Regions from separate parts of the Williamsia sp. Y721 genome, predicted to be linked through region 2. Evidence: riboswitches for the same ligand, from Rfam matches in the RefSeq annotation. Region 2 holds a riboswitch; each other region holds the start of a gene.

Region 1 (4,753 bases), on a different contig from region 2:
CGTAGTTCTTGCAGGCCCAGACATATCCACCCTCCCACTTGAGGCTGGAGGCCACCATGTCGTCGATGAGCCGGTGCTCGTAATGGATTCCGGCAGCGTCGAATTCAGCCTTGAACTCGGTGTCGAAGACATGCTGGAAGATGTCTTTGAACGCTCCGTCATAGGCCTTGAGGATGGTGTTCTTGGTCGACAGGTACACCGGGTAGTTGCGCTGCAGACCGTAGTTCAGCGATGCCCGCGCGAAGTCTTCGATGGACTTGTTGAAGTTGTACATACCCATCACGACGCCACCCTCTTCGGGCATCTGAACGATCTCGTGCTCGATCGGCGCGGAGCCGTCGTCCGGGGTGAACGTGATGGTGACCTTGCCCGCGGTGGCAACCTTGAAATCGGTCGCACGGTACTGGTCACCGAACGCGTGGCGACCGACGATGACCGGCTTGGTCCACCCCGGGACCAGTCGCGGGACGTTGGAGATGATGATCGGAGCACGGAAGATCGTGCCGCCCAGTATGTTTCGAATGGTGCCGTTGGGTGAGCGCCACATCTTCTTCAGGCCGAACTCTTCGACCCGGGCTTCGTCGGGGGTGATGGTGGCGCACTTGACGCCGACACCGTGTTCGAGGATGGCGTACGCCGAATCGATGGTGACCTGGTCGTCGGTACGGTCACGTTCCTCGATGCCGAGGTCGTAATACTCCAGGTTCAGATCGAGGTAGGGGTGGATCAGCTTCTCTTTGATGAACTGCCAGATGATGCGGGTCATCTCGTCCCCGTCCAGTTCTACGACCGTTCCTTCGACCTTGATCTTGCCCATATGGCTACGCGTCCTCCTCGACGATGTGGGCCCTGCTTCGGGCGCCGCCTCGTGCGCCGGCGCGCGCCTGCACCCAAACATGTTCAACCTAGTCCGGCGGGCAGGTATCTCGCTCACCGAGCACATGCAAATATAACGGGCGTACTGCTTGCCAGCATACCCATCACCGGCGGGTCATGGGGGTCGGCGCAGAGACCGGCTCACGGGGCGGAAGCGAGATCCGCGGACAGGTCAACGAGCGTTGTATCGGACGCGGCAGGCTCTTGGGACACCGGTTGCGCCGAAACAGCCGGCTCCTGATCTGCCGCGGAATCGGCGGCGTCGTGGCCGCCGTCATCGACACCCAGGTCCGGCTGCGAGGTTGCCGGACCGCTCCACACCGGGGCGTCGGCGAACACATCAGCAGGTCGCACGGCCGACGGGGTGCCTTCCGGCGCCCGGTGCCTGCCCGGCACCGAAACGGCGGCGACAGGCGTCTGCACGTGATCGACGGTCGGCGCGGCGAGCACCTCGCCGGAATCGCCGGAATCGGCGATATCCGTGGTGCGATCGTCCAGGCCCGCCCCTCCCTCGGTGGTCGCACCGAATGCCGCAACCGCCATGGCTCGCACCGTCGGTGCCGCGATGAACCCGAGGTCCGGGTCGCGGTGGTCGAGGACGGCGTCGATCACCGCGATCCAGTCCCGAACGAAGTTCTCCGGATACCGGATGACGCTGACCGCGCTCCCGAAGATCGCGGCCCATGCAGTCGGATCACCGGACAGCGCGTCCCGGATCGCGTATAGATCGGTCAGATATGCGCCGTGCCCGAGCTGCGGCAGCGCAGGCAGCAATCCCATGATCGCGCGTGATATCGGCTGGATGACCGCCAGTTCGGCATAGGGAAAATCGAGGATCACCGGGCGCAGCAGGTTGGGTAACCCGACCTGTGCCAGCACGATGGTCAGTGATGGATCGGCGGCGATGAAGACCACATCGGCACCGTCGGACTCCTTGATGACAGTGACGCCGTCGGTACCGGCGGATGCACCTGGCCCGGCCGCCATGATCGGGCCGTAATTCTGGTGTTTGACGAAGAAGCCCACCAGCGCATCCAGTGCCCCGATGGGATCTCGCCGCAGATCGGGTAGGTCACAGATCGCGTCGCCGTCGATGCAGACCGAGTACACCGCAATGTCGCCGAAGTCGCCGTCGCGCGAACCGTCGAGTATCGCCCCCGGATACGCGTTGATGAGGTTGACCTCGGCTCCGGCACCGGCGTTCGTGCCCCGTCGCCGTGGGTCGGAATAGAGCTCACCCGACACTCCGACCGAGGTCACGCCGCCGGCCTTGCCCGCCGCGATGTCGGTCAGTACATCCCCGGCGATGCGGGCCCCCTGTGAATAACCGACGATGACAACCGGTTTGTCCTGGCAGTTGGCCTGATAGGTCGCCACGTCCCGGGCGAGCGCGGCTTTTCCGGTCTCGATGTTCGCGTCGTAACTCTGCGCACCGAGTGGCCAGAAGGTCGCCGGGTAGTCGACCCGGTTGATCACGTAGTCCTGGTCGGTGTACCTGGCCTCCAGGCCCCGGGTGTGCAGGTGGTTCGGATCATCGGTGCCGGCCACCACGAACACTCCGCCGTCACCACAGTCATACGGCGCTGACTCGGCGGCGAGCCCCGGAGCGCTCCCGAGGAAACCGAGCACCGGCAGCGCCGCCGCCGCAGCACCGGAGGCAAGCGCCACCGCGCGCCGATTGGTCCGTTTCGAAACAACACGACCACGCCTTGTCTGAACACCCACAGCAGCCCCAGTTGTTTCGAATTGCTAACTGCCTCAGGCAATTCAAGGCGATGCACTGAAGTTACGACAGGTATTGACAATGACCAATCGCGTGAACGTAGTACAGAGCGGACTACACGATGGCGAATCACAGAATCTCCCTGCGCTGAACGCTTTTTTGCACAGGAAGCGCGTGTTATATCCTTTTGGCCAGGTCCTGAGTGTCAGCGACAAGCCCCGGCTAGCTGACCGGCAACCCTCCAACCGCGGTGGGGTGCTCCGGGTGACGACCAGGTTGCGGTTCGCCGCGGCAAGCGCGGGGTCCGAAAGGTCGGACCCTCTAATTGGATGTCTAACGACCAAGAAAGAGAAGTCCTACATGTCTGACACCGACGTCAATCCGGCCGACAACTGGAGCTTTGAAACCAAGCAGGTCCATGTTGGCCAGAGCCCGGATTCGGCAACCTCCGCCCGTGCCCTGCCGATCTACCAGACAACGTCGTACACGTTCCGCGACACCGAGCACGCCGCCAACCTCTTCGGTCTGGCCGAGCCCGGCAACATCTACACCCGCATCATGAACCCCACCCAGGACGCCGTCGAGCAGCGCATCGCAGCCCTCGAAGGTGGCGTGGCGGCTCTGCTCGTCGCGTCGGGTCAGGCCGCCGAGACCTATTCGATCCTGAACATCGTCGAAAACGGCGGTCATGTGGTGTCGAGCCCCCGCCTCTACGGCGGCACGTACAACCTCTTCCACTACACGCTTCCCAAGCTCGGCATCCAGGTCAGTTTCGTTGATGACCCGGAAGACCTCGACAGCTGGCGCGCGGCCATCCAGCCCAACACCCGCGCCCTGTTCGGTGAGACCATCTCGAACCCGAACAACGAGATCCTCGACCTCCCCGGCATCTCCGCCGTTGCCCACGAGGCCGGCCTGCCACTGATCGTCGACAACACCGTCGCCACCCCGTACCTGATCAACCCGCTGGAGCACGGCGCCGACATCGTGGTGCATTCGGCCACGAAATACCTTGGTGGACATGGCACCGCGATCGGAGGCGTGATCGTCGACGGTGGCACCTTCGACTGGCGCGGCCAGCGTGACGGTGTGGACCTGTTCCCCGGATTCACCACCCCGGACCCGAGCTACCACGGTGCGATCTTCGCCGACCTCGGTGCTCCGGCCTACGCCCTCAAGGCCCGCGTGCAGTGGTTGCGCGATACCGGTGCCGCCATCTCGCCGTTCAACGCCTTCCTCATCGCCCAGGGCCTGGAAACCCTCAGCCTGCGGATCGAGCGCCACGTGTCGAACGCCCAGAAAGTGGCCAAGTACCTGGAGGAGCACCCGCAGGTGGAGTCGGTGGCATACGCCGGACTCGAATCCTCGCGCTGGTACAAGCGAGGCCAGGAATTGGCCCCGCGTGGCCAGGGCGCGATCATCGGCTTCGAGATCGCCGGCGGCGTGGACGCAGGCAAGAGGTTCGTCGACGCACTGGTCCTGCACAGCCATGTCGCCAACATCGGTGATGTGCGCTCGCTGGTCATCCATCCCGCCTCGACCACCCACTCCCAGCTGATCGCCGAAGAGCAGCTGGCCGCAGGCGTGACCCCCGGACTGGTCCGGTTGGCTGTCGGCATCGAGAACATCGTCGACATCATCGCCGACCTCGATGCAGGCTTCGCTGCGGCCAAGTGAGGTGAGTATCGACCCGCACACGCCACCACGAACTCATCCGGACTGGGAATTCCTGCCTGATGGGCAGCTGACCAGTGTGTCGGTCGGCCCGATTTCGCTGGACAACGGCGGACAGATCGAGAATGTGACCCTGGCGTTTCAGCGCTGGGGCACACTCTCGCCCACCCGCGACAACGTTGTTCTGGCACTGCATGCCCTGACCGGCGACTCCCACGCAACCGGACCCGTCGGTCCTGATCAGCCCACCCCCGGTTGGTGGGATGGGCTGATCGGTCCGGGCGCCGCGGTCGACACCGACGAGTGGTGTGTCATCTCGGCAAATGTCCTCGGCGGATGCGGCGGTTCCACCGGCCCGGCATCACTGGATTCCGAAGGTCAGGTGTGGGGTTCACGTTTCCCCACCATCACCGTTCTCGATCAGGTCCGCGCCGAGGTCGCACTGCTCGACGCACTGCAGATCGATTCCGTCGCAGCCGT
Region 2 (4,753 bases):
CAACCCTCGTGATCGAGTGTGCGCGAGACTCACTGGCACCCCGCCACGTGGGCGCATATGTGCACAGCCAAATCGAGGGCAGCGAACTCGTCACCCTCGACGCGAGCGGACACTGCCCCCAGCTCAGCGACCCCGTGCCCACCACAGAGGCCATCGTGGCCTTCGTGGGTGGCCGTCGATGAGCAAGGACCACGGCGATATCAGGTCACCGGACGTACTCGATGAGAGTCTGGAAGACCTGTACGAGAACGCACCGTGCGGGTATCTGTCGACGTGGCCGGACGGGCGCATCGCAAAGGTCAACACCACTCTGGCGGTGTGGCTCGGACACGACCGAACGTCATTGCTGGACAGGCCTTTCAGCGATCTGCTCACCGCAGGCGGGCGCATACACTACGAAACCCACTTCGCACCGCTACTGCAGCTGGTAGGGGTGCTGAGCGGAATCACCGTCGACCTCGTCGCGGCCGACGGCCGACGACTGCCCGTATTCGTCACCGCGAACGTCAAGATCGGTACCGATGGCACCGCCGTGCTCATCCGCATCACCGTGCAGGACGCACGTGATCGACGCGCGTACGAGAAACAGTTGCTCGCCGCACGGCGCCATGCCGAAGAAGAACGTGCGCGCGTACAACTGCTCGCCTCGACCCTTCAGCGCTCACTGCTTCCACCGTCGTTGCGACCTCCCGACGGCATGGAGGCAGCAGCCCACTACAACGCTGCATCGATCGACGATGTCGGCGGCGACTTCTACGACCTGTTCGCCCTGTCAGAGCACAAGTGGGGGTTCTTCCTCGGCGACGTGTGCGGAAAAGGAGCCACCGCAGCGGCGGTGACGTCGCTGACCCGTTACACGCTGCGCGCTGCAGCGGTGTACGACGACGATCCGATTGCGGTGTTGCACAACCTCGATGCCGTGCTGCATTCGAACTATCACGGCGACGAACCTCGTTTCTGCACAGTGATCTTCGGCGTCCTCACCCGCGCCGACAACGGATTCGACGTACACCTCGCGAGCGGGGGCCATCCGCCCGCGCTGTTGCTCACCGCCGCAGGCCGAGCGCAGTACGTGAGTACCGAGGGCGGCCAACTCGTCGGCATCCTGCGCGCTCCCAGATTTGTCTCTACCCGGATTCACCTCGACGCCGGCGACACCCTCGTGCTCTACACCGACGGGCTCACCGAGGCGCGGATCGGGCCGGGTCCCGAGCGGTACGACGACAACGGTGCGCTGCTCGAGTTCGCGGCGGCACACACCCCGACGTCCGCAGGCCAGATCATCGAGGACTTGCGAGAGTTGCTCGACGGTTTCGGTGCCGGCCTCGAAGACGACACCGCGCTCATGGCACTGAGCGTCCCCCACCCCGGGGTTTAGAGCGTGCGGAGGGCGGCGAGGAGCAGGTCGACGTCCTCGGAGCTCGAACCGAGGCCGAGGCTGGCGCGCACAGCCCCTGAGCCGTGGCCCAGACGGTCCAGAAGCGGATGGGCACAGAATCGTCCGTCGCGCACCCCGATGCCGTGTTCGGCCGACAGATGGGCTGCCACCTCGGCGGCCCGATGTCCGTCGACGACAAAGCTGACCACACCAACGGCATCGGTGCTGTCGGTGAAGATCTTCAGGGCATGCACGCCCGGGATCTCGGCCAGACCATCGCGCAACCGGTCGGTCAGTGATGTTTCATGGGAAACAACGGCCTCCCCAAGGGATTCGATTTCGACGCAGGCCGCCGCGAGCGCAGCCGCACCCAAGACGTTGGGCGAACCACCTTCATGACGGGCGGGCGCGGGCGCCCACTTCACGTCCTGCTCGGTGACGTTGAGCACCGCGCCACCACCGGCGAGATACGGGTCGGCGGCATCAAGCCAATCCCTCAGTCCGACAAGCACTCCGGCCCCGAAGGGCGCGTAGGTCTTGTGTCCCGAGAATGCCAGGTAGTCGATGCCGCAGGCAGTGATGTCCACCCTGCGGTGCGGAACCAACTGCGCGCCGTCGACAGCGATCCGAGCACCGTTGCGGTGCGCAAGATCTGCCAGTTCACTGACCGGCAAGATCTCACCGGTGACGTTCGACGCACCGGTGACCGCCAGCAACACCGCACCGGTCTCTTTGAGTGCGGTCTCCACACGGACGATCGTCGCGGCCAGCGTATTCGCAGCACGGACGACGTGAACATCACTCCACGGCAACAAATTTGAATGATGTTCCAGATCGAGGACGACGACTTTTCCCGGCACGCAGCGAGCCAGGAGGTTCAGCGAATCTGTGGTGTTCCGCGTGAAGATCAGGCAGTGCTGCTCGCCGGCACCGACAAAGTCAGCGACCTGCGCTCGGGCGGTCTCGTACGCCCGCGTCGTCACCTGCGATGCGTAGCCCGCGCCCCGGTGCACACTCGAGTAGGTCGGTAGTAGTCGCGTTATCGCATCGACCACGCTGCACAATGCCGGCGCACTCGCCGCGTAGTCGAAGTTGACGTATCGCGTGGTCGAGCCATCCCTCAGTGGGGCCTGGGTGTCCGAACCCTCTATCGCTGCAAGAGCATTCAGGTTTCGGTTCAGTGTTGCAGTGCTCATATCTCACACCAGCTTCCGGTGTCAGGGATCCCGCACGCACCAAGTTTCGAACCTGCAGATGGAGCAGTTCGGAACTCGGACGGTGGGAGGTCCGCGCTTGCCTGTTCGGGTTCGAACAGGCCAGGTCTTCACCCGGAGCACCCCGCCGCGATGGAGGGTTGCTGACCAGCAAGCCGGGGCTATGCGCTGGTACTCGTGACCGACGACGACGCTAACAGACTTCTTCGGCGTCGTCCATACCCATGTGCTTTAACTTCTCGGCGATCGAAACTCCGCGCATCCATCGGATTTGGGCAGCAGCGTGCGTATGGTTCTGTCCAACAGTTGAAATCCCCTGGCCCGGACACGCACATACGGTGCCCGGATTCGCCTGGTGGACAACAACTGCCCTGTGTCAACGAGTATCAGCGCCAAGTTCCAGCTTGCTGGTCGGCAACCCTCCACCGCGGCGGGGTGCCCTGGATGAAAGACACGGTCCCAGCCTTCACCGGCATGGGACAAGCGCGGGTTTCACGCAAGCGAGCCCGAAGAGATTCCCGGGAGCTTGATGACCTTGTTCAACGCACCACGCGGTCGAATCCTGAGCATCTGCCGGGCCCATTGCATGTGCAGCAGTTTCAGATGTTTCAGGTCGTCGAAACCGGCACTGCGGAAGTGTTTTTCACCAATCCTCGAAGCGAGGACACCAGGGCCCCTGTTGGCGTCGATACCAAGAATCGAGGGGCTCACCGAACACAACAGAATCGAGGTCACGATATGAGTTCCGTCAAGGTCGACACCGTGGTTGTCGGTGGTGGCGCGATGGGTTCGGCCGCCGCCTGGCAACTGGCGCGCCGGGGTGTCGAGACCGTGCTGCTCGAACGATTCACCCCCGGCCACGCCAACGGCGCCTCACATGGCGCCTCCCGCATCTTCCGCACCTCCTACGCCGAGCGCACCTACGTCGCGCTCGCGAGGGAAGCGGAAGGACTCTGGGCCGACCTCGAAGCCGAGTCCGGGACGCAACTGCTCACCGTCACCGGCGGCGTCGATCAGGGATGGACTCCGTACCTGTCCCAGATCGCAGATACCCTCGCCGACCTCGGACTCGTCCATCATTGGCTCGAGCCCGACGAGGCCTCGCAGCGCTGGCCCGGAATCAGATTCGACGGCCGCGCGTTGTACTACCCCAACAGCGGGCGACTACATGCAGACAACGCTGTCAGCGCACAACGCGGCGCAGCAGCTCTCGGTGCAGAGGTTCGACACGAATCGCAGGTGATCTCGATCGACGTCACAGACGAGAACTCGGTCACCGTGCGCACCGATGACCAGGAGTACGTGGCCCGACGTGTGGTGGTGGCGGCAGGCGCCTGGGCGACGAAGCTGTTGTCGGGAATCGCACCGCTGCCACAGATCACCGTCACCCAAGAGCAACCCGCACACTTCGTACCGCGTGACCAGGACGCCGAATGGCCCAGCTTCGGGATCTTGCATGACCCGGACGGACCGAACGCGCCCGAATTCGGTGGTGTGTACGGCTTGTCTTCGGGTGCCGAAGGCATCAAGGTCGGCTTCCATGGAACCGGACCCGTCGTCGACCCCGACCACCGCGATTTCACGGCGGAACCACGGCAGCTCAAGGCCCTGCAGGAGTACGTCCGTCATTGGGTGCCCGGCGTCGATGCCGACGCACTGACCCCGATCAGCTGCACGTACGCGACCACGCCCGACTCCAACTTCGTCATCGACCGCCGCGGTCCGGTCGCGGTCGCCGCCGGATTCTCCGGACACGGCTTCAAGTTCGTGCCCGCCATCGGCCGCCTCCTCGCCGACCTCACCGCCGACAAAGATGCCCCCGAGTTGTTCTCATTCCGTTCCCACTCCGCAGAAAAGGTTGTCTAGCCATGTCGAACTTCGCCAGCCCAGCCGATACCGAGACTAACGGCGAGTACACGATCACTCGCGAACCGGACGACACCCGACCGGTGTATCGATTCGCCGGACGTATCAGCAGCGACGGATCCACGCCGTACCCGGCTGTCTCTGATCGCTATCACGTCTATTCCGGCTGGTTCTGCCCGTGGGCTCAGCGGGTCACGCTGGTCATCGAGCTGGCCCGCCTCACCGATGCGATCAGTGTCAGCTACGTCGACGGTGCCCGCGATGCCCGCGGGTGGGCATTCCGCGAAACCCACGG
Region 3 (4,753 bases), on a different contig from region 2:
GATGGCCACGCGAAGCGGGCGGTTCTGATCGCTCATGAGTCGCAGTTGCTTTCTCGTGCGGAGAGTTCAGGCGGGCGTCACCGACGCGGACCTGGGGTGGCTACTTCCTCCCCACGGTAGGCGCTGGACCTGGCCGGAACCAAAAACGTGGGTTTGACGGTCAGTCAAGTAAGGGTTGGCTGACCAAAATCTTGTTAACCGTCTCACGGTGGTGGCAGGTCGGGCAAATACGAGCGATAAGCTCGCGGCCATGGCAGGAAGCGACTCCGCAGCCGACCGTAAGCGGTCGGGTGGGGGCAAAGAGACAGAACCAGAAGTTTTTGACGACGAGCGACGGACAATCTGGCCGTTCCTTGTGGCTGCCGCGATCATGGTCGTGGTCCTCGGTGCGATCGTCCTCATGCAGGTACTTCGCCCGGCGGAGGATCGGCTGACGGACCAGGCGAAAGTCACCCACACCGTCAACGACTACTACACGGCCCAGAACGCGATCAATTACACGAGCTACCGTGCCGTTTTCTGTACCGCCGAGCTCGAGTCCGCGGACTTCCCGACCCAGGACGAGTTCACCACCGAGTACCGCGCCGCGCGTGATGCCGAAGGCAAGATCGAGGTCGGCAACATCTCGGAGACCGTCGTCAACGGCGATCGGGCCACGGCCAACGTGCACTGGTTCCGGGAACAGAAGAGCGAAACCACCATCACCCCTATTGTTCTGGTCAAAGAGGACGGCAACTGGAAGGTGTGCGCATGAGCTACGCAGGCGATCTGACCCCCCAGGAGGCATGGAAGATCCTCGACGAGGATCCGACGTCTGTGCTCGTGGACTGTCGGACTCAGGCCGAGTGGAGCTACGTGGGCGTACCGGATCTGTCCGGTATCTCCAAGAAGGCGATCCTCATCGAATGGGTCAGCTTTCCTGATGGTGCCCGCAACGCCGATTTCGTGGGGCAGCTGCGTGAAGCCGGTGTCCAGGACGACCAGCAGGTGGTGTTCCTCTGCCGGTCCGGGCAGCGTTCGATCGGTGCAGCCGAGGCCGCGACCGCCGATGGGGTGGCCCAGGCGTACAACATCCTCGACGGTTTCGAGGGTGCGACCGATCCGGACGGACATCGCGGTGCGGCCGGATGGAAGGCAACCGGCCTCCCGTGGCGACAATCGTGACCCCGGCGAGAAGATTCAAGACAACATATTGCGCACGATGGAGGACGAGTTGAACGCCAAGCTGCCCGAGGGACTTTCGCCCGAGACCCTCGCTGTGCGCGGAGGCCTCATGCGGTCCGGTTTCGACGAGACCTCCGAGGCCATGTACCTGACCTCGGGGTACGTCTATTCGTCCGCAGCTGCGGCCGAGCGGGCTTTCACCGGTGAAGACCAGCGATTCGTCTACTCCCGCTACGGCAACCCGACCGTGGCCATGTTCCAGGAGCGGCTCCGTCAGCTCGAGGGTGCCGAGGCGTGTTTCGCCACGGCCAGTGGCATGGCGGCGGTCTTTGTGGCGCTCGGTGCGCTGCTCAAGGCGGGGGACCGGCTGGTGGCGGCGCGCAGCCTGTTCGGTTCGTGCTTTGTCGTGTGCAACGAGATCCTTCCCCGCTGGGGCATCGAAACCGTCTTTGTCGACGGCGAAGACATCGAACAGTGGGAACAGGCACTGTCGAAGCCGACCGACGCGGTGTTCTTCGAGACCCCGTCGAACCCGATGCAGACCCTGGTCGACGTGGAGCGTGTCTGCGAACTCGCCCACGCCGCCGGTGCACAGGTTGTGCTGGACAACGTCTTTGCGACCCCACTCCTGCAGAGTGGCCTCGAGCTCGGTGCCGACGTGATCGTGTATTCGGGCACCAAACACATCGACGGACAGGGCCGGGTGATGGGTGGGGCCGTGCTCGGGAGCAAGGAGTACATCGACGGTCCGGTGCAGACCCTGATGCGGCACACCGGTCCGGCGCTGAGCCCCTTCAACGCCTGGACGTTGCTCAAGGGACTCGAGACGATGCGGTTGCGGGTCGACCATTCGACTGCCGCGGCACTGCGAATCGCCGAATTCCTGGAAGCCGATCCGCGGGTGGCGCGGGTGAGATATCCGTTCCTGCAATCACATCCGCAGCATGATCTGGCGAAAAAGCAGATGTCGGGTGGTGGCACCGTGGTGACGTTCGAACTCGCCGACACGGGCGCGGCATCCGGAAAGGCGCGGGCGTTCGAGTTGCTCGACGGTCTGCAGATCGTCGACATCTCGAACAATCTCGGGGACTCGAAGTCGTTGATCACGCACCCGGCCACCACCACCCACCGCGCGATGGGACCCGAGGGCCGGGCCGCGATCGGGTTGTCCGATTCGCTGGTCAGGCTGTCGGTCGGATTAGAAGGTGTGGATGATTTGTTGAAGGATCTGGACAGGGCCCTGTAGGGGAGTCGCACGACTCCACCGAGGTCGTCATCGGAGAAGGAGGGTGGCATCTTTCACTCCCTGGCGGACTGGGTCATCTCGATCGTGCAGTCGACGCCGCCGTGGGCGGTATACCTCGTGGTCTTCATCGTCATCTACTGCGAGGCGGCCGCGCTCCTGGGCCTGATCATGCCTGGTGAGACGATCCTGCTCGCCGGTGGCGTGGCTGCCGCCGTCGGCGAGACCAACATCGTGTGGCTGATAGTCGGTGCGTGCGTTGCGGCGGTACTCGGTGACTGGACGGGCTATTCCATCGGCCGCAGATCGGGCGGCCGCATCACCGAAACCCGCTTCGGTGGGTGGGTGGGGCAAGAACGCTGGCAAAAGGCCGAGGAACTCATCCGCCACGGCGGGGTCGCCACCGTGATCGGCGCGCGCTGGATTGGATATGTCCGCACGGTCACCCCGTTTGTGGCCGGGATGAGCAAGATGCCCACGCGCCAATACCTGCTCGCGAACGTGTTCGGCGGGGTCGTCTGGGTGACCGCGGTGTGCATCGTCGGATATGCGGTGGGCGAGACGGTCGGGGCGACGCTGATGTTCTATCTGGCAGTTGGTGCCGGCGCGCTCATGCTCACCTACTTCGGCTTTCGTTGGTGGCGACACCGGAGTAGGTCACAAAAGTCCTCTGCCAGCGCGGAATAACATTCACGCCGGGTTAAAGAGGTTCGACATTTGACACGGAAATCAAATGCGCTGCAATGTGGTTATCGGTGATGAGTGTCAGCGTCAAGCCCCGGCTTGCTGGCCGGCAACCCTCCATTCGCGGCGGGGTGCTCCGGGTGACAACCTGGCCGGTGTCTGTTCGGACGGTGGCAAGCGCGGACTCCGGCGGAGTCCTGATCCGAAGGGATGCGGGTGACAAGCTCCTCCACCAGTGATGTCAGCGAAGAAATCGCCCGGTTAGTGAAGGCACGCCCGACCGATCGAGTTCTGTTCGCGTCCGATCTCGCCGAGGCCGTCGCACTGGTCGCCGGTGTCGCACCCGGCGACGTCCTGACACTCGATCTGGCCGCCGACCTCGCGGCCACCGCCACCGATGGTGCTCACCGTGTGATGCCTGCGCAGGTCGATCTGAGGACCACACTTGCCGCGGTGGATAGTGAACTCGAACGTCGGCCTGCCGCACTCCTGATCGTCCCCGCGATCGCCGAGGCCACCGGCGAAGTTCTGCCGCTGCCCGCACTCGCCGCGATCGCGCATCGACGCGGCGCGCGACTGCTCATCGACGGTAGCGAGCTCGTCACCCGGCGGGCCGTCAACCTCACCAGCCATGGAATCGACTACCTGGTGTTGTCCGGCCGGTCCGTAGCGGGCCCGGCTGTGGTTGTCGGTCGCGGCGACTGGCTCGCCGACTGTGCCGACGCCATCAGTCCCAGTCATTCCCCGGCCAGCGCGTTCGCCGACCTCGGATACGAGTGGGTCGGTCTCCATGAGCAGGCATTGTCGCAGTGGCTCGACGCCGAGGTGGCTCGGATTCCCGGTATCCGCCGGCTCCAGTTGTGGCCCGATGCCCGGGACCGGGTGGGAATCGCCTCGCTGACCGCTGCGGGCCACCCCGACCCCGTAGTCATCCGCTGGGGTGCCGGCACCAGCATCGATGAGCTTGCCCGGCAACTGAACTCAATCACCGAGAATGTTTTCGAGCAGGAGAAGTCATGACCGAAACCAGTCGCGCCGCCACCCCACGGACGCGTCCCGAACTGCTGGTTGCCATCGACGGTGACGACCATCCGATCGCCTGGAGCGGGCGCCGTCCGGCCGATGCGCGGAGTTCGGCGGTCCGTCGGATCCGCCAGCCGGACCTGCGGGGCGGCATCAAGGAGCGGGCTGCGTTGCGCGCCGGATGGCAGGACCTCGGCGAGGATCCCGCGGATCTGCTGGTGGCGTTGGAGATCGACGTGGTGATCGCCGAAGATGCGGCCACCGCTCGGGCCGAGCTCCTCCGGCTCGGGGAGTCGCGATTCGGCGACACCGTGCGTTATGTCGGCACCGCCAATGGACTCGTGACGCTGATTGTCGACGTCTACGCCGCCGAGGTCGCCGATGCGGTCATCCTGCGGCCCCTCGACCAGGGACGAACAGGAGATCGGCCCGGCTCGGCGCAACTCATCGCCGATCAGGTGCTGCCCGGACTGCTCGAGCGGGCTGCGGCAGCCTGATCCCGCCCACCACGCCTGCCGTCAGGCGTGGTGAGGGGAACGGTCGATCAGCTCTCGCCGTTTTCCCAGCGGTCGACGATCCGTGCGCGAGCATCCTCGGTCAGCGAGCCGTACAACCGCAGTCTTGCCATGCCGCCGTCGG
Region 4 (4,753 bases), on a different contig from region 2:
GAACGATCGGAATCACATACCGGCCGAAGTCGATCGCGTCGTCGAGCAGGTCGTAGCCGCGGGCCGAGAGGATCTCGATCCCGAGGTCGTGGTATTCGAGCAGCGCGGCCGCCACCGTCTCCGGAGAGCCGACCAGCGCATTGGAATTTCCGCCGCCCCCGGTTGCCTTGGACGTCGCCGTCCATCCCGCGGCTCCGAAACGGTCGACTGAATCAGCGATCTCGAGCAGACGTTGGGAACCGGCGTTCTGAGGCGATGTCAGGGAGAATCCGCGTGGGAACTGGGCGGCACCGGCCGCACGGGCATTGAGCTGACCGAGTATCGATTCCGCCTTCTGCCAGGCCAATTCGTCGGTCGGCGCGATGATCGGCCGGAACGCGACCTGTAGCCGCGGGCGATCCGCACGACCTGCAGCCTTCGCGGACGCGGTGATCGACGCGATCTGCTCGGCCGTGTTCTCGAGGGGTTCACCCCACAGCGCATAGATGTCGGCCTCGGCGCCGCCGACCGCATAGGCCGCCGCCGACGACCCACCGAAGGAGATGTCTGGCCGAGGCTGCGCAACCGGGAAGACATCGGAGACGAAGTCGTTGAACCGGTAGTAGGTGCCGTCGTGGTCGAACGGTTCGCGACTGGTCCACGCCTTCTTGACGATCTGGATGTACTCCCGGGTGCGTTCGTACCGTTGGTCTTTCGACAGGAAGTCACCCTCCCGCTGCTGTTCGGTGTCGTTGCCACCGGTGATGAAGTGCACCGTCACCCGGCCCCCGGAGATCTGGTCGAGTGTCGCGAAGGTCTTGGCGGCGAATGTCGGATACGAGACATTGGGACGGTGCGCCAGCAGGATCTCGATGCGTTCGAGATTGCTCGCGATGTACGAAGCGGCCGCCGCGGGTTCAGGCGTACCGGCACCATAGGCGAACAGGATCCGGTCCCACCCGAAATCCTCGTGTGCACGAGCGAGTTTGAGCGTGTACTCCCGGTCGAACGAACTGGCGGTGGTACGAGGATGGATCTCGGTGCCGTCATTCGTGGCAGCGATCCCCAGGAACTCTACTGGCATGTTTGTCCTTTTCGATGAATTAGATGAAGCGAGCGAAGGTGCGCCTGCCGACATGCATCGACGGCGGGACCCGGGTCGAAGCAGTCATGACAGCACCTCCAACGCGGCGGGTGTGGAGATTGGGCGACTCGGGATCTCACGCCTGAGCACCGGGGCGATCTCGGACTGGAAGAGTTTGAGGGAATCGCGATGCTGGGAGTCGGTGAGGCCGCTGGCATCAGCGTGCAGATGCATGACCTCATGGCCGAATTTCTCGTGATACCGCAACACTTTGTCGATCACCTGCTGCGGGCTCCCGAGCAGCAGCGAGCTGCGTTCGATGGCGTCTTCGAGGGTCGGAAACACCAGCGGCAGACCGAATGACCCGAGTCTGGCCACGGTGGCATCGAAGATCGGGCGGTATGTGTTGATCGCATCCTGCGAGTTCTTGGTGGCGTAGTACCCGGCTGATCCCGCACCTACGAGGGCATCGGCCGGATCGTGCCCGTATGCCGCCCACCGCGCTCGGTAGTAATCGATCAATTCTGCATAGGGTTCGATCGGGTTGGTGACATTGGCCGAGAACAGCGGATCCCCGTAAAACGCTGCCAGATCCACTGATTCACGGCTGGTGGCGCTGCCGTGCCAGACGCGAATCTTTTTCTGCAGCGGACGGGGTAGCGCCTCCGCGTCGGTCAACGATGGTCGGTACTTGCCCGTCCAGGTGACGGTGTCGTCCTGCCACAACCGTCGGAAGAGTTCGTACCCTTCCCGGTTGCGCTCCCACTGGTCGGCCTCGGTGACGTGGAACAGCTTGGCCTGCGCGGTGCCGTTGCCCTTGCCGATCATCAGTTGCAGTCGGCCACCGGAGAGGTTGTCGAGGGTCGAGTAGTCCTCGAAGGCCCGCACCGGATCGAGCAGACTGAGCGTTGTCACCGCGGTGAACAGTGGATCGTCGAAGTCCGTGCGGCGATGTTACTGAGAACCACCGGTGGCGACGAGGAGATGAACGGCCTCTCGTGCCGCTCGCCGACCCCGAAGCCGTCGAAGCCCAATTCCTCTGCGAGAACCGCGTTGTCGATCACTTCTCGAAACCGCTGCGCCGGTGACACGGTCTCGCCGGACAACGGGTGAGGCGTGTGGGTGATCAGACTGATCAACAGAAACTTCACCCGGACTCCTGAACTGATGGCATGACACACAACCTTCATCGGTCCCGGCAGTAGCACCCGCACCCGCCGAGGCGGGGGGTTGCTGCGACGTCAGCGAGCCGGGTCTCTCAGTCGCTCTTGATGATCCTTGTGCACAGTAGGCCGGTGCCCATAACGCGTCAAACGATGAATCAACTTGCCCGACAGACGGTGTGAGTCACCTCGGTGCCGTGGCCAGGGATGCTCTGCTCCCCCGACGAACGGACCGATGGACCTTTCCGAAGCATTGCCGCAGCACAACAGCCTTCAGAGCGATCCGGCCTGCCCGCGGCGATCGCAGGCGTGCAGCACGACGCGTCACGATCACCCGCCGCGTACACGATTAGATTCAGCCGGGTTCAAACCCCCCGTCATCAACGATCGCGGGGCTGACGGTGTCGACTGAACGGGCCGCCTACTCGGGCGCCTGCAGTAGGTGCTCGCGGGTCTCGGCGAATGCTCGCCCCAACACGGCAACGTCGCTCGGACTGAGCAGGTCGAACATGTTTCGCCTCACCTCGGCGACATGTCCGGGGCTCGCCGACGTCAGCTTCTGCATCCCGGCGTCGGTCAATTCCGCCATCATGCCGCGTTTGTCGTCTTCGCATTCGACGCGACGCACCCATCCGGCGTCCACCAGACGACCGATCGCCCTGGTGGCGCCGCTTCTTGTGGTCGTGATCGCATCAGCCAGATCCCGCATGCGCAGTCGGCGTTGCGGCGCCTCGGACAGGATCACCAGCAATTCGAAGTCGGTGAACGACAAACCCGCATCCCGGGCCAGCTGCTGATCGAGTGTCCGCAGCAGCAACCGGGTGGCATCCAGGTATGCGCGCCATGCCTGCTGCTCGTCCTCACTGAGCCACTGTGTTGGTTCCACGGCTAGAGCATAACCAAAGTAGTTGACAAAGCAACTAGTTGCGGTACGCTACCGAAATAGTTGACGACGCAACCATTTACCTATGGCAACTCGAAGCGCACACTGGATGAAGACCCCGCACCGAAAGGACCGGCCATGAGCACCGCCGACACCGACGAGAAGCGCCTGCAGGAATATGCGGGCAAGCGTGAGGCGATTCGCGCCAAACACCTGGCACCTACCGAATCCCGGCCCGCCTCCTCGGCGCGCGGTCTGCACCACACCGCACTGGTCAGCAGCGACGTCGAACGGACCGTGCGCTTCTACCAGGATCTGCTCGAGTTCCCGCTGACCGAACTCATCGAGAACCGCGACTATCCCGGATCGTCGCACTTCTTCTTCGACATCGGCAACGAAAACCTGTTGGCGTTCTTCGACTTTCCCGGCCTCGACGTCGGCCCGTACCAGGAAGTCCTCGGCGGGCTCCATCATGTCGCGATCAGTGTCGAGCCGCAGCGCTGGAAACACCTGCGCGACAAACTGATCGACGCAGGCGTCGAACTCATCGAGCACAGCGAGGTGTCGCTGTACTTCCGCGACCCCGACGGGGCCCGCCTCGAACTCATCGCCGATCCCCTCGGCGAGATGTACGGCTCTCACGTTCTCTAGACCGGCTTTCTTGCGATAGCGCTCCATTCGAAAGGCCCCCACTGATGACCACAGCACCACCTCCCACCCGCTTCGACGTCCGCCGTGCCGACAGCCGCTTCACGACCAACGCCGGTTGGCTCGACTCCAAACATTCCTTCTCATTCGGCCCCCACTACGACCCGGCCAACACCCACCACGGTGTGCTGATGGTCAACAACGACGACATCGTCCTGCCCCGGCAAGGTTTCGACACCCATCCCCATCAGGACATGGAGATCGTCACCTGGGTTCTGCAGGGCTCCCTGGTCCACCAGGACTCCATGGGAAACAACGGCGTGATCTACCCCGGCCTGGCACAGCGGATGAGCGCAGGCACCGGGATCATGCATTCGGAGAAGAACGATGTCTGGCGCCAAGACAGTGCCGACCAGACCCACGATCCCGTCCACTTCGTCCAGATGTGGGTCGTCCCTGATGAAGCCGGCATCACACCGGGCTATGAACAACTGGAGATCGACCACGAGTTGTTGTCCGGCGGATTCGTTCCGGTGGCCTCGGGCATGCCGCAGTACGTCGACCATTCGGCGATCCGCATCAAGAACCGTTACGCCACCATGCACGTGGCGAGGATGTCCCCCGGACAGCATCCGCTGACACTGCCCGACGCTCCCCTACTGCACGTCTTTGTCCCGCGCGGCGACGTCGCGATGGAGAGTGTCGGGGACCTCGGCGATGGCGACGCGGTCCGCGTCCACGGCGGTGGCGGACAACAATTGACCGCCACCTCCGATGCCGAGGTCATCGTGTGGGAAATGCATGCCGCGATAGCGGCCTGAAGGCGCCGGGCACGTGGCAGACCCGATCCGAACCTTCACCGATCCCGGCCCGCCGTCGCGGATCGTGTTCGGCAGCGGCACCCTGGCCACCGTCGGTGACGAGGTCGGCAGGCTCGGCGGCAGTCGGGTTCTGCTACTCGCCGGGCCGCGGCTCGAGTCCCTGGCCACCGAGCTC

What was found. Region 2 has a riboswitch for S-adenosylmethionine ahead of solA (N-methyl-L-tryptophan oxidase). Riboswitches for the same ligand answer to the same signal wherever they lie in the genome.
Region 1: another riboswitch for S-adenosylmethionine. It lies ahead of AC56PL_RS22585 (bifunctional o-acetylhomoserine/o-acetylserine sulfhydrylase); the one in region 2 lies ahead of solA (N-methyl-L-tryptophan oxidase).
Region 3: another riboswitch for S-adenosylmethionine. It lies ahead of AC56PL_RS00590 (aminotransferase class V-fold PLP-dependent enzyme); the one in region 2 lies ahead of solA (N-methyl-L-tryptophan oxidase).
Region 4: another riboswitch for S-adenosylmethionine. It lies ahead of AC56PL_RS19935 (LLM class flavin-dependent oxidoreductase); the one in region 2 lies ahead of solA (N-methyl-L-tryptophan oxidase).

The regions. Positions count from the first base shown of each region.
Region 1 covers NZ_JCASNH010000004.1:660,750-665,502, reverse strand. The annotation lists gene AC56PL_RS22595 (NADP-dependent isocitrate dehydrogenase) at 1-817, opposite strand, end outside; gene AC56PL_RS22590 (cutinase family protein) at 1,018-2,544, opposite strand; SAM riboswitch class IV at 2,794-2,903, shown strand; gene AC56PL_RS22585 (bifunctional o-acetylhomoserine/o-acetylserine sulfhydrylase) at 2,960-4,276, shown strand; gene metX (homoserine O-acetyltransferase MetX) at 4,278-4,753, shown strand, end outside.
Region 2 covers NZ_JCASNH010000006.1:106,104-110,856, forward strand. The annotation lists gene AC56PL_RS26725 (alpha/beta fold hydrolase) at 1-182, shown strand, start outside; gene AC56PL_RS26730 (PP2C family protein-serine/threonine phosphatase) at 179-1,378, shown strand; gene AC56PL_RS26735 (aminotransferase class V-fold PLP-dependent enzyme) at 1,375-2,574, opposite strand; SAM riboswitch class IV at 2,663-2,775, opposite strand; SAM riboswitch class IV at 2,967-3,084, shown strand; gene AC56PL_RS26740 (hypothetical protein) at 3,085-3,327, opposite strand; gene solA (N-methyl-L-tryptophan oxidase) at 3,331-4,458, shown strand; gene AC56PL_RS26750 (glutathione S-transferase C-terminal domain-containing protein) at 4,461-4,753, shown strand, end outside.
Region 3 covers NZ_JCASNH010000001.1:130,615-135,367, forward strand. The annotation lists gene AC56PL_RS00565 (FAD-dependent oxidoreductase) at 1-36, opposite strand, end outside; gene AC56PL_RS00570 (Rv0361 family membrane protein) at 251-754, shown strand; gene AC56PL_RS00575 (rhodanese-like domain-containing protein) at 751-1,164, shown strand; gene AC56PL_RS00580 (O-succinylhomoserine sulfhydrylase) at 1,202-2,410, shown strand; gene AC56PL_RS00585 (VTT domain-containing protein) at 2,495-3,094, shown strand; SAM riboswitch class IV at 3,162-3,277, shown strand; gene AC56PL_RS00590 (aminotransferase class V-fold PLP-dependent enzyme) at 3,308-4,111, shown strand; gene AC56PL_RS00595 (hypothetical protein) at 4,108-4,611, shown strand; gene alc (allantoicase) at 4,659-4,753, opposite strand, start outside.
Region 4 covers NZ_JCASNH010000004.1:92,545-97,297, reverse strand. The annotation lists gene AC56PL_RS19940 (LLM class flavin-dependent oxidoreductase) at 1-1,063, opposite strand, end outside; partial or broken gene AC56PL_RS19935 (LLM class flavin-dependent oxidoreductase) at 1,148-2,214, opposite strand; SAM riboswitch class I at 2,247-2,341, opposite strand; gene AC56PL_RS19930 (MarR family transcriptional regulator) at 2,648-3,112, opposite strand; gene AC56PL_RS19925 (VOC family protein) at 3,248-3,760, shown strand; gene AC56PL_RS19920 (pirin family protein) at 3,805-4,578, shown strand; gene AC56PL_RS19915 (maleylacetate reductase) at 4,604-4,753, shown strand, end outside.